Roseibium sp. Sym1: one gene and its partner. The protein of the gene in region 2 interacts with the protein of the main gene of each other region in a pairwise test. Links are inferred from orthologs where the notes say so. Each region holds a gene or a part of one and is shown on either strand. Other genes may lie near its edges.

The links.
Region 1: the proteins of O6760_RS28650 (region 2) and ndk interact in binary tests that used the Escherichia coli proteins (3 or more experiments, as listed by UniProt). The link is inferred for Roseibium sp. Sym1 from one-to-one orthologs.

What each region holds. Positions count from the first base shown.
Region 1 is NZ_CP114786.1:5,651,093-5,654,837, reverse strand. The notes cover bases 1-2,688. They hold ndk (nucleoside-diphosphate kinase), read left to right. Parts: upstream 1-977; coding sequence 978-1,400; downstream 1,401-2,688. Other genes in these bases: O6760_RS26190 (YHYH protein), read left to right, coding at 1,575-2,688; O6760_RS26200 (DUF4344 domain-containing metallopeptidase), read right to left, coding at 1-742. Outside these bases: more of O6760_RS26190, read left to right, coding at 2,689-2,702; O6760_RS26185 (EF-hand domain-containing protein), read left to right, coding at 2,792-3,241; O6760_RS26180 (molybdopterin-containing oxidoreductase family protein), read left to right, coding at 3,376-3,745. UniProt on the Escherichia coli protein: Major role in the synthesis of nucleoside triphosphates other than ATP. The ATP gamma phosphate is transferred to the NDP beta phosphate via a ping-pong mechanism, using a phosphorylated active-site intermediate.
Region 2 is NZ_CP114786.1:6,230,169-6,235,371, reverse strand. The notes cover bases 889-3,751. They hold O6760_RS28650 (5-formyltetrahydrofolate cyclo-ligase), read right to left. Parts: upstream 2,713-3,751; coding sequence 2,065-2,712; downstream 889-2,064. Other genes in these bases: O6760_RS28645 (DUF2336 domain-containing protein), read right to left, coding at 2,737-3,735; O6760_RS28655 (DUF2336 domain-containing protein), read right to left, coding at 889-1,817. Also shown: O6760_RS28660 (bifunctional alpha/beta hydrolase/OsmC family protein), read left to right, coding at 1-724; more of O6760_RS28655, read right to left, coding at 738-888; O6760_RS28640 (glutathione S-transferase), read left to right, coding at 3,865-4,515; O6760_RS28635 (Do family serine endopeptidase), read left to right, coding at 4,693-5,203. UniProt on the Escherichia coli protein: Involved in the removal of 5-formyltetrahydrofolate.

The DNA.
Region 1 (3,745 bases), 580 kb from region 2 along the record:
TCACCTCTTCCGGCAGGTCGTAAAAGGTGTCCAGTTCTTCCGCGACCAGTTCCATCAGTTCGCTTTCTTTCAGGAACACGGCCATGGAGTCCAGGCCCGCCGGTGCCGGTTCATGGACGACCCTGATTTTTCCACCCGGGTCGTCCGCGTCCCTCAAATGTGGGGAGGTGACGATGTCCCAGGAATCCGCTGCCTGTTCATAGTCGTAGCCACAGGATTCGATCCGGTCCGCCGGGAGTTCCAGATCCCGGGCCAATCCGCGGAAAGCCGACGGGTCGGCGCCGACCATAAGGCACAGAATGGCATAACCGCGCTGCTGGTCGAGATCGTGCTCGTCGTAAAAGACAAGGTCTTCATAGGCCTCTTCGGCAATCAGGAACCATCCGATCATTGCCTGGGCGAGGTAGAGGTCCATGTCATCGTTGTCGGCCGCCAGCATGGTCACCGTTGCAAGATTGTCGACAGCATCCTCTTCCTGGGCGAGCACCGGCAGGCCCAGTTCCGAAATCAGCATGTGGCCGCCCTCGTGATAGAGCGTGAACAGCACATTGCCCGCCACGAAGACGAACAGGTCCTCCAGGTCGTCCTGGGGCAGGCCGGTGATGACCTGGTCGAGTGCAACCGGAGGCGCTGGGTCCTGACCGCTCGTGGTGGTCGCCGACAGGGCCGGTGAAACCGTTCCTGCCCATATAAATGTGCAAAGGGCAAATATCAGCGATGGCTGCGCGAAAACCTTGAGCATTGTCCCGTTCCTGAAAGGCATTTTTTACAGAGCGCGCACGGACGATCTGCACTGTTTCGCAGGAGACTATTCACAGTGGAAGCGGTTTGCCAGCATGGAAGATCCTTGCCGACATGAAACTGTCATGAGCGCGCCCCCTTGCGAGCCAGACGGCGCACCGTTATTAAGGCCGCGAAAATCGAATTTCCGGGCCCGGCAATCCGCCGGTCCAACCTGTAACAAGAAAGACGAAACCATGGCGATTGAACGCACGTTTTCCATGATCAAGCCGGATGCCACCAAGCGCAATCTGACCGGCGCCATCACCGCAAAGCTGGAAGAAGCCGGCCTGCGCGTGGTTGCTTCCCGTCGCGTTTGGATGTCCCTGCGTGAAGCGGAAGCTTTCTACGCTGTTCACAAGGAGCGTCCGTTCTTTGGTGAACTGACCGAATTCATGTCCTCCGGCCCGACCGTCGTTCAGGTTCTCGAAGGTGAAGACGCCATCGCCAAGAACCGTGAAGTCATGGGCGCCACCAACCCGGCCGAAGCAGCCGAGGGCACCATCCGCAAGGAATTCGCGCTGTCGATCGGTGAAAACTCCGTGCACGGTTCCGATGCGCCGGAAACCGCTGCCCAGGAAATCGCTTTCTGGTTCTCCGGAACCGAAATCGTCGGCTGATCCGTCCACCGGATTTGCTTTCGGGAAGCCGGTCCTTCGGGGCCGGCTTTTCTTTTTGTTTCCGGAAGTCGGTTCTGACACATTCGGATACAAATTCCGAAGATTGCGCGACAGCATTCTGAACCGACAACCTCCATAATAGATCCGTGGGCGAGAGGAATTTGGAGGAAACGGATGCGTTTATGCCTTGCATTGGCCGGTGCGCTGATCGCGCTGCCTGCGGCGGCCCATGACAGCAAGGGCCCGTTGAACGGCGAGGAGCCGCTCGGGCACTCACATGTCGGCGTGGACATCTGGAACCTGTTGCTGCCCGGGGCGGAAGCCTCAGCGGACATCACCGTTGACGGTAACAACCGCCGGATCCGGGCGAATGGCTATCCTGTCAAACCTCCGGGGCGTTTTCCCAACCGCAACAATCCGCACAGCATTTCCAAAAAGAACTACAATCTGAAAGTGCCGCTATTGCCACGCAGGAACGGCCGGGCGACGGATGCGCAGGGAGCGGTCTTCGGTATTGCGATCAACGGCGTGGTGATGGACCCGGGGACGGCGGAGTACTGGCAGAACGACCGGCGGTCCGGTTGGAACTACGAGGCGCTGGGCGGCGCCTGCAAGCTCGGCCTCGACAAGTACAATGCCCATGTCCAGCCTAACGGCACCTATCATTACCACGGCATTCCGACCGGTGTGCTGGCCGCCGAGGGTGGCGCGTCCGTCCCTGCGCTGATCGGGTTTGCCGCCGACGGTTTTCCGGTTTACGGACCCTATGGCTACTCCGATCCGCAGCGGAAATCACCGGTGCGCAAACTGAAAAGCAGCTACAGGGTCAAGCAGGGAACCCGTCCGGGTGGGCCCGGTGGACGCTATAATGGCAAGTTCACCCAGGACTGGGCTTATGTGGCCGGCGCGGGAGACCTTGACCAGTGCAACGGCCGTATTGCCGTGACACCGGAATTTCCCAAAGGCACCTACCATTACGTCCTGACCGACACGTTTCCTTTCATTCCGCGGTGCTGGATGGGCAGCCCCGACAGCAGTTTCAGGCGCCTGAAAGGGCCGGGCCGGCGTGGTGACACCGGCACGCAGGACGAACAGCCAACGATCGGCTTTGCCGCTCTGACGAACAACAGCGAGGCAAGCGTGACACTGATCCAGGCCCAGGGCGGACGGCCGCCCCGGTTCCTGCCCGGCGGCCGGCCTCCGCCACCGGGGGCGGGACGCGGGCCGCGTCACGGGCCGCCTCCAGGTGGCATGCCTCCGGGAGGCGGTCGCGGCGGACGGGGCCCGTGCAGCGGGAGCTGAGCCGAAAGGGACAGAAGTGCGTGTTCTCACGCACTTTTTTCGAAGCAAAATGTTCATATGTTCGAAACAACAAATAGAGGAGTTGTGAAATGAAAGCGTCGATCATGGCACCGGCTGTCGCCCTCGCACTGGGCGTTGCCACGGCAACGGCGATGGCGTTCGAGGGCCCAGGGGCCCATTTCATCGAAAGCTGGGATCTGAATGGGGACGGCGTGGTGACGGTTGCAGAAGCACGTGACCGCCGTTCCGACGTGTTTGCAAGCTTCGATGCGAATGAAGACGGTTTTCTGGATGAAAAGGAATACGTGCTCTTCGACGAGGCCAGGGAACTGGACCAGGCGGAAAACGAACCTCAGGGGCGCGGGCGTGGCAACCAGAACCCGGCAAACGGAATGCGGCTCGAGGTCAACGATACCAATGGCGACGGCAAGGTCTCGGAAACGGAGTTCCTGGACAATGCGGCGCCCTGGATCGAAATGATCGACCGGAACGGGGACGGTGTGGTGACCCGCGCCGACTTCGGGCCGGGCCGCAAATAGCGGCGCTTACGGCAAAAGAAAGCGGTCCGTCGGGATTGTACCGGTGACAGGGAGGCGCTTGACGGCGCCTCTTTTTGTTTTTCATAAGGCTGGGCCGTACACTGTTCCGAAGCTTTCAGGATGATTGGTTCCGCATGACCCAGCAGCCGCCCAAGAGCACGTTCTCCGCCTGTCCGCATGATTGTCCGTCGACATGTGCGCTGGAAGTGCATTTCTATCCGCATGGCGATGTCCGCCGGCTCAACGGCGCCCGCGACAATGCCTATACGGCCGGGGTCATCTGCGCCAAGGTCGCGCGCTATCCGGAACGGCTCTATCACCCGGAACGGGTGATGACACCCCTGCGCCGGGTTGGCCCAAAGGGCGAGGGCCGCTTCGAGGAGATTTCCTGGGACGCGGCACTGGATCTAATCGCGGAGAAATTCCTGGCGGCTGAAGCAGAGTTCGGCGCCGAGAGTGTCTGGCCCTATCACTATGCCGGTACGATGGGGCTGGTGCAGCGTG
Region 2 (5,203 bases):
TCTGGAGGACCTCGAGGCGCAGTCCGTTCGGGACAAGGTCGCGCGGCTGGGCAAGGCGCTCCTGGTCATGCACGCGCCTCTGGATGACACGGTCGGCATCGACAACGCCACCGAAATCTTCGTGGCGGCGAAGCATCCCAAGAGTTTCGTTTCGCTGGACAAGGCGGACCACCTCCTGTCCCGGGGGGAAGACGCGGCCTATGCGGCGCGCGTGATCGCGGGCTGGGCCAGTGGTTATCTCGAGAAAGAGCCGGTGGATGCGGGAGCCGAAACCGGAGAAGGCGTCGAGGTGGTGGAAACGGGGCAGGGCAGGTTCCAGGCCATGGTGGCCGGCGGCCGGCACCGGTTGATTGCCGACGAGCCGGTGGACTATGGCGGCCTTGACAGCGGCCTGTCGCCTTACGGGTTCCTGTCCGCGGCGCTGGGAGCCTGCACCGTAATGACCTTGCGCATGTATGCCGATCGCAAGGGCTTGACCGTCGACCGGATCGGGACGCAGGTCCTGCACGGCAAGGTTCATGCGGCCGATTGCGAGGACTGTTCCAGTGAGGTCAGGGAAAAGGGCGGGCGGATCGACCGGTTCGAGCGTCTGATCACCCTTGAAGGGGATCTCGATGCAGAGACACGGGCCCGCATGCTTGAAATTGCCGACAAATGCCCGGTGCACAAAACCCTGGAAGCTGGCGCCGCGGTGGTTACGCGCGCGGCCATGGCTGAAGACTGAGGTCTCCGGGACGTCAGGCCGCTTCCCCCTCCAGGGTCTGCAGGCGAATTTTCATGAAGGACAGCAGGCGGCGCGCGTCGCGGTCCGTCAGCGACTGGTAGTCGGCTGCCCAGTTTTCCGCGGTGGATTGCGGCTGCTTGTTGTGCATCGCCCTTGCCTTGCACAGCGCGGTATAATCGGAATTTTCGACACCCATGGCCCGGCACAGCACCGCGATGCCGGTGGAATCATAGCGGACCATGACATTGGTGACGTATTTCTGTCCGAGCCCGGCCATTTCGGAGAGCAGGAAGCAGATATCGAACAGGTTGTTGGACAGGGCGAGTTGGGTAATGGCCTTGCCGAGGGACCGTTGCCCGGCACGGATTTCCTTCAGCGTTGCCTTGGCATTGATCCGCGTCGCCTTGCGCTCCAGCTTGGAACTGGCCACGACCTTGCTCGCCTTGTGGAACAGGTCGTTGATCAGCGCTTCATTGTCTTCGCGCAGCTTGCGAATCTTGGCCTGCTGCTGCGGCGGCATCTGGCTGATCAGCTTGTCGTAGTCGTTTTCGGTTATGTCGGCACGTTCCATCATGGCGTCGCGGATCTTCTCGTCGCGTTCCGCCAGCTTGATCAGGAGCCGCGACCCCCATTCCGAAAACTCCGCCCCGTCATTGGCGGCGACCGACTGTTTCACCGGGCTCTCGCCGCGTTCCAGGAGAACATCGGTCACATTGGCTTCAAGATGCTTGCGTTTCGAAATCGCCAACAGGTGCCCCTGGCCCATGGTTTTCGCCAGGCGCAGGATGTCGTCGGTATTGAGTGAGTTCGAGGACGTCAGCATCGGCCGGGCGATGTCGATTTCTTCACGCGCCAGCTCGTAGGCCACCTTGTTTGAGGTGTCATCTATGGGAGCCAGCTGTTCGGAAATTGCCTTCTTCTGCTCCGGATCCATGCTCGGAAGCATGCTTTCCAGCACCGTGTTGAACAGCGTGATCTCTTCCGTCTGGTAGCTGTCGGCTCCCCTGACGAACAGATCGGTTACGTGCTCCACAAGCTGATGACGTTTTTCAGGGGTGCTGTCCTGAGCGAGACTGAGAAGGTCGTTGATCATCGTAGGGTTGTCCGTTTCTATAAGCATAGGACTACCTTGCAGACAGTTTACAACTGTCTAAGGCGCAGATGAAAAATTGGGTTAATCTTTTCAAGTATCCGTATTAGTGACAGGTGTGGAGGTGGCGTCGATATACTTTGGGTAGTCTTGAAGCAGTGCGGGAAATTAAGCTTGCGAAACTGCAAAAGACCGTCAGGAATTGGTTTGGCTGAACATGGCGCTGTTTCAGACGGCCATCGGCAGCCCGTCAGTCGCCTGATCCCTGTTCGGTAACGACCTTGTCCATCGGGATGTCCCATGCCATCGGAAAAATCGTTTCGATTCTGCAAAAGTCAAACCCGGCGCCAATGACGAAAGGCGCTGTCCCGAAGCTGACCAGCGTTCGATCGTAATAGCCGCCGCCGTTTCCGAGGCGGTATTTTGCCTTGTCGACGCCAACGAGGGGCGCGATCACGACCTGGGGATCCTTAAGGGTCCCGGCGGCGGGAACCAGGATGTTCCAGATGCCCCGGACCATTTTGCATCCGGGATACCAGGGACGAAAGACAAGGGGAGCGTTCTTTTCCAGAACAACGGGCAGCAACACCGTCTTGCCCGCCGCACACAGCTCGCTCATGAGCGGGCGCAGGTCCGGCTCCCCGCGGATCGGCCAGTAGACGGCGACCGTGTCGAACTGCCGCTCCTTCAGGGCATGCCCCAGATGCTTGATCAACGCGATCGTTGCGGCCTGGCGGGCCTGCTGGTCCATCCGCCTGCGCAGGTCATAGAGACGTTGCCGCTCGGACTTGCGGTACCGGCAGACATCCAGATAGGTCTGTTCGTCCACGATATGACCGCCGATCACCTTGTGTGCTTGGCATGGGGGATCGCCAGGCGGATCATCGTGATCATGCATGAGGGAAATCCGGGAGCTCTTGGGTCAGGCCGCTTGTTCGTGCTTGGCGGCTTCCAGCTTCATCTTCATGAGGGCCAGCAAACGGCGCGCATCCGTGTCGTCCAGCATGTGATAGTTGGTCAGCCACTTGCTACCGGTGCTTTCCGGAAACTTGAGGTGCTTGCAGCGTTCCTTGCAGACGGCCTGGAATTCCATGGCGCCGATGCCTGTGGCCCGGCAGACGGTAGCGATCCCGGTGCTGTCGTAGCGCACCATGAGATTGTGCACGTATTTCATGTCCAGGCCGGAGAAATAGGACAGCAGCCCGACGGCGTCGAGCAAATTGTGCTCGTGCGAAAGCTGGTAAATCGCCTTGTTCAAGTTCGTCTTGCCCAGCTTGATCCCCATCAGCCAGGCTTTCGGGCTGATCTTTGCGGGTTTCTTGACCAGCTCCGACCCCGCGGCGATCTCGCCGTCGTCGCGGAACAGGTCCTCCAGCAGTTCCTCGTTGGACTTGCGCAGATGGCGGATACGGTCGCCCATCTGCTTGGGCATGTCCTTGACCAGTGACTCGAACACCGGCATCGTGATTTCCGCGCCGAGGTTGGCGGCGACGGCATGTTTGACTTCCTTGCTGCCCCGTTTGATCAGGATCGTGCTGAGATCCTTGCTGACGTGATCACGCTTGGCCAGCGCCAGAAGATATCCCTGGTCCTTGGTCTCGGCGATTTTCTTCAGGTCGGCCTCGGCGAGCGACTTGGAGCGTTCCAGGACCGCCTGGGCAATGGGCAGGTCGTCGCTCGCCATGGCGGCGGCGAGTTTCGCGGATGTCGACCGGACGTCCGCGAGTTTCTCGGACATCTTCCGTTTCGCGTCGTGTTCGAGAGCGTCATAGACGCCTTCGAGCATGTTGTTCAGAAGATGGGTTTCCTCGGACCCGGTGTCGTCGGCGCGGGCGGCAAGAAGCCCTGTCACGTGCTCGGCGAGCTCGTGTTTCTTTTCCTTGGAACTGTCCTTGGCAAGCCTGAGAAGCGAGTCGGTCATCGATGTACCCTATCGGGCAAATTTTCTCCAATATTCCTTTACAACTTGTGAAAAGGACCAAGAGCGTCGTGATGGCGCGCCTGTCGTCCCGGTGTTGACCTTGCCTTGTTCCTGAGCCATTGGAGCGGGATGAAAGACGTCCCGATCCTGTACTCCTTCCGCCGTTGCCCCTATGCCATCCGCGCGCGCCTTGCGATTGCGGCAAGCGGGCAAACGGTGGAACTGCGTGAAATCGTGCTGCGCGACAAGGCGCCGGAGTTTCTGGAAGCATCTCCGTCCGCGACGGTGCCCTGCCTCAAGGCCGGGGATGAGGTGCTTGACGAAAGCCTCGACATCATGCGATGGGCCCTCGCAATCGCCGATCCGGACAACTGGCTGGAGCCGGACGGGGAGGGGTTGGATGCGGCGCTCGAGCTCATCGGGACGTGCGACGGCCCCTTCAAGCGTCATCTCGACCGGTATAAATACGATACGCGCTACAAGGATGCCGACAGGGTGGAAGAGCGGGCAGCGGCATCGGAGTTTCTCCGCACGCTTGACCGCCGCCTGTCGGCCCGCCGCTGGTTGTTCGGCAACCGCGCCTGCCTTGCCGACTATGCGATCCTGCCCTTTGTCCGGCAGTTCGCCAACACCGACAGGGACTGGTTCGACCATCAGGACTGGTCCGCGTTGAAGGCCTGGCTGGTCTCGTTCGAGACGTCCGGGAGGCTGCAATCGGTGATGCACAAATGGCCGAAATGGCGGTCCGGCGACGCAAGGGTGCTGTTTCCGGACGCCTGATCGCGCCGGCACTTCAGGCGGCGCTTCGCCTGCCGGCCAATCTTACAAATTCTTAATCTTCCCGACAGGCGCCTGTAAGGCTGGCTCCACTACGTTCTTCCTTGAACATGGAACGCGAGTCCCTGCGTGCGTTCTGCAAGATGGCCTTCAGTTCGAAAGTCGATAGAGGAAGAAAATATGGAAAACCGTCGCTCTGTCTCTCCCCTGCGGTCCCGCCGCGCAAAATTGCTGGCGGGCGTTGTCGCCCTCGGCGCCGCCGGGCTCATGACCGCCCAGACCGTAGTTCCGAGCCAGTTGGCCTTTGCGGATCCGGTGCGCGTCGATGCCGCCGCCCCGGCAGACTTCTCCGATGTCGTTCGCACCGTCAGCCCCGCGGTCGTCAGCGTCCAGGTGAAGCAGGCTGCCGAGCCGCGCATGATGAACTTCGGCGGCAAGGACGGCTTTGAGGACTTTTTCAAGGGCCTGCCGGACGGTCATCCGTTCCAGAAGTTCTTCCGTGATTTCGGTGGCCGTGGTGAAAACGGCCAGGACCAGCGCCGTCAGCCGCGTCAGTATGGCCTGTCCCAGGGGTCCGGCTTCTTCATTTCCGAAGACGGATATGTGGTCACCAACCATCACGTGATCGACAAGGGCACGGAATTCACCGTCATCGACCAGAAGGGTGACGAATATGCCGCCACGCTGATCG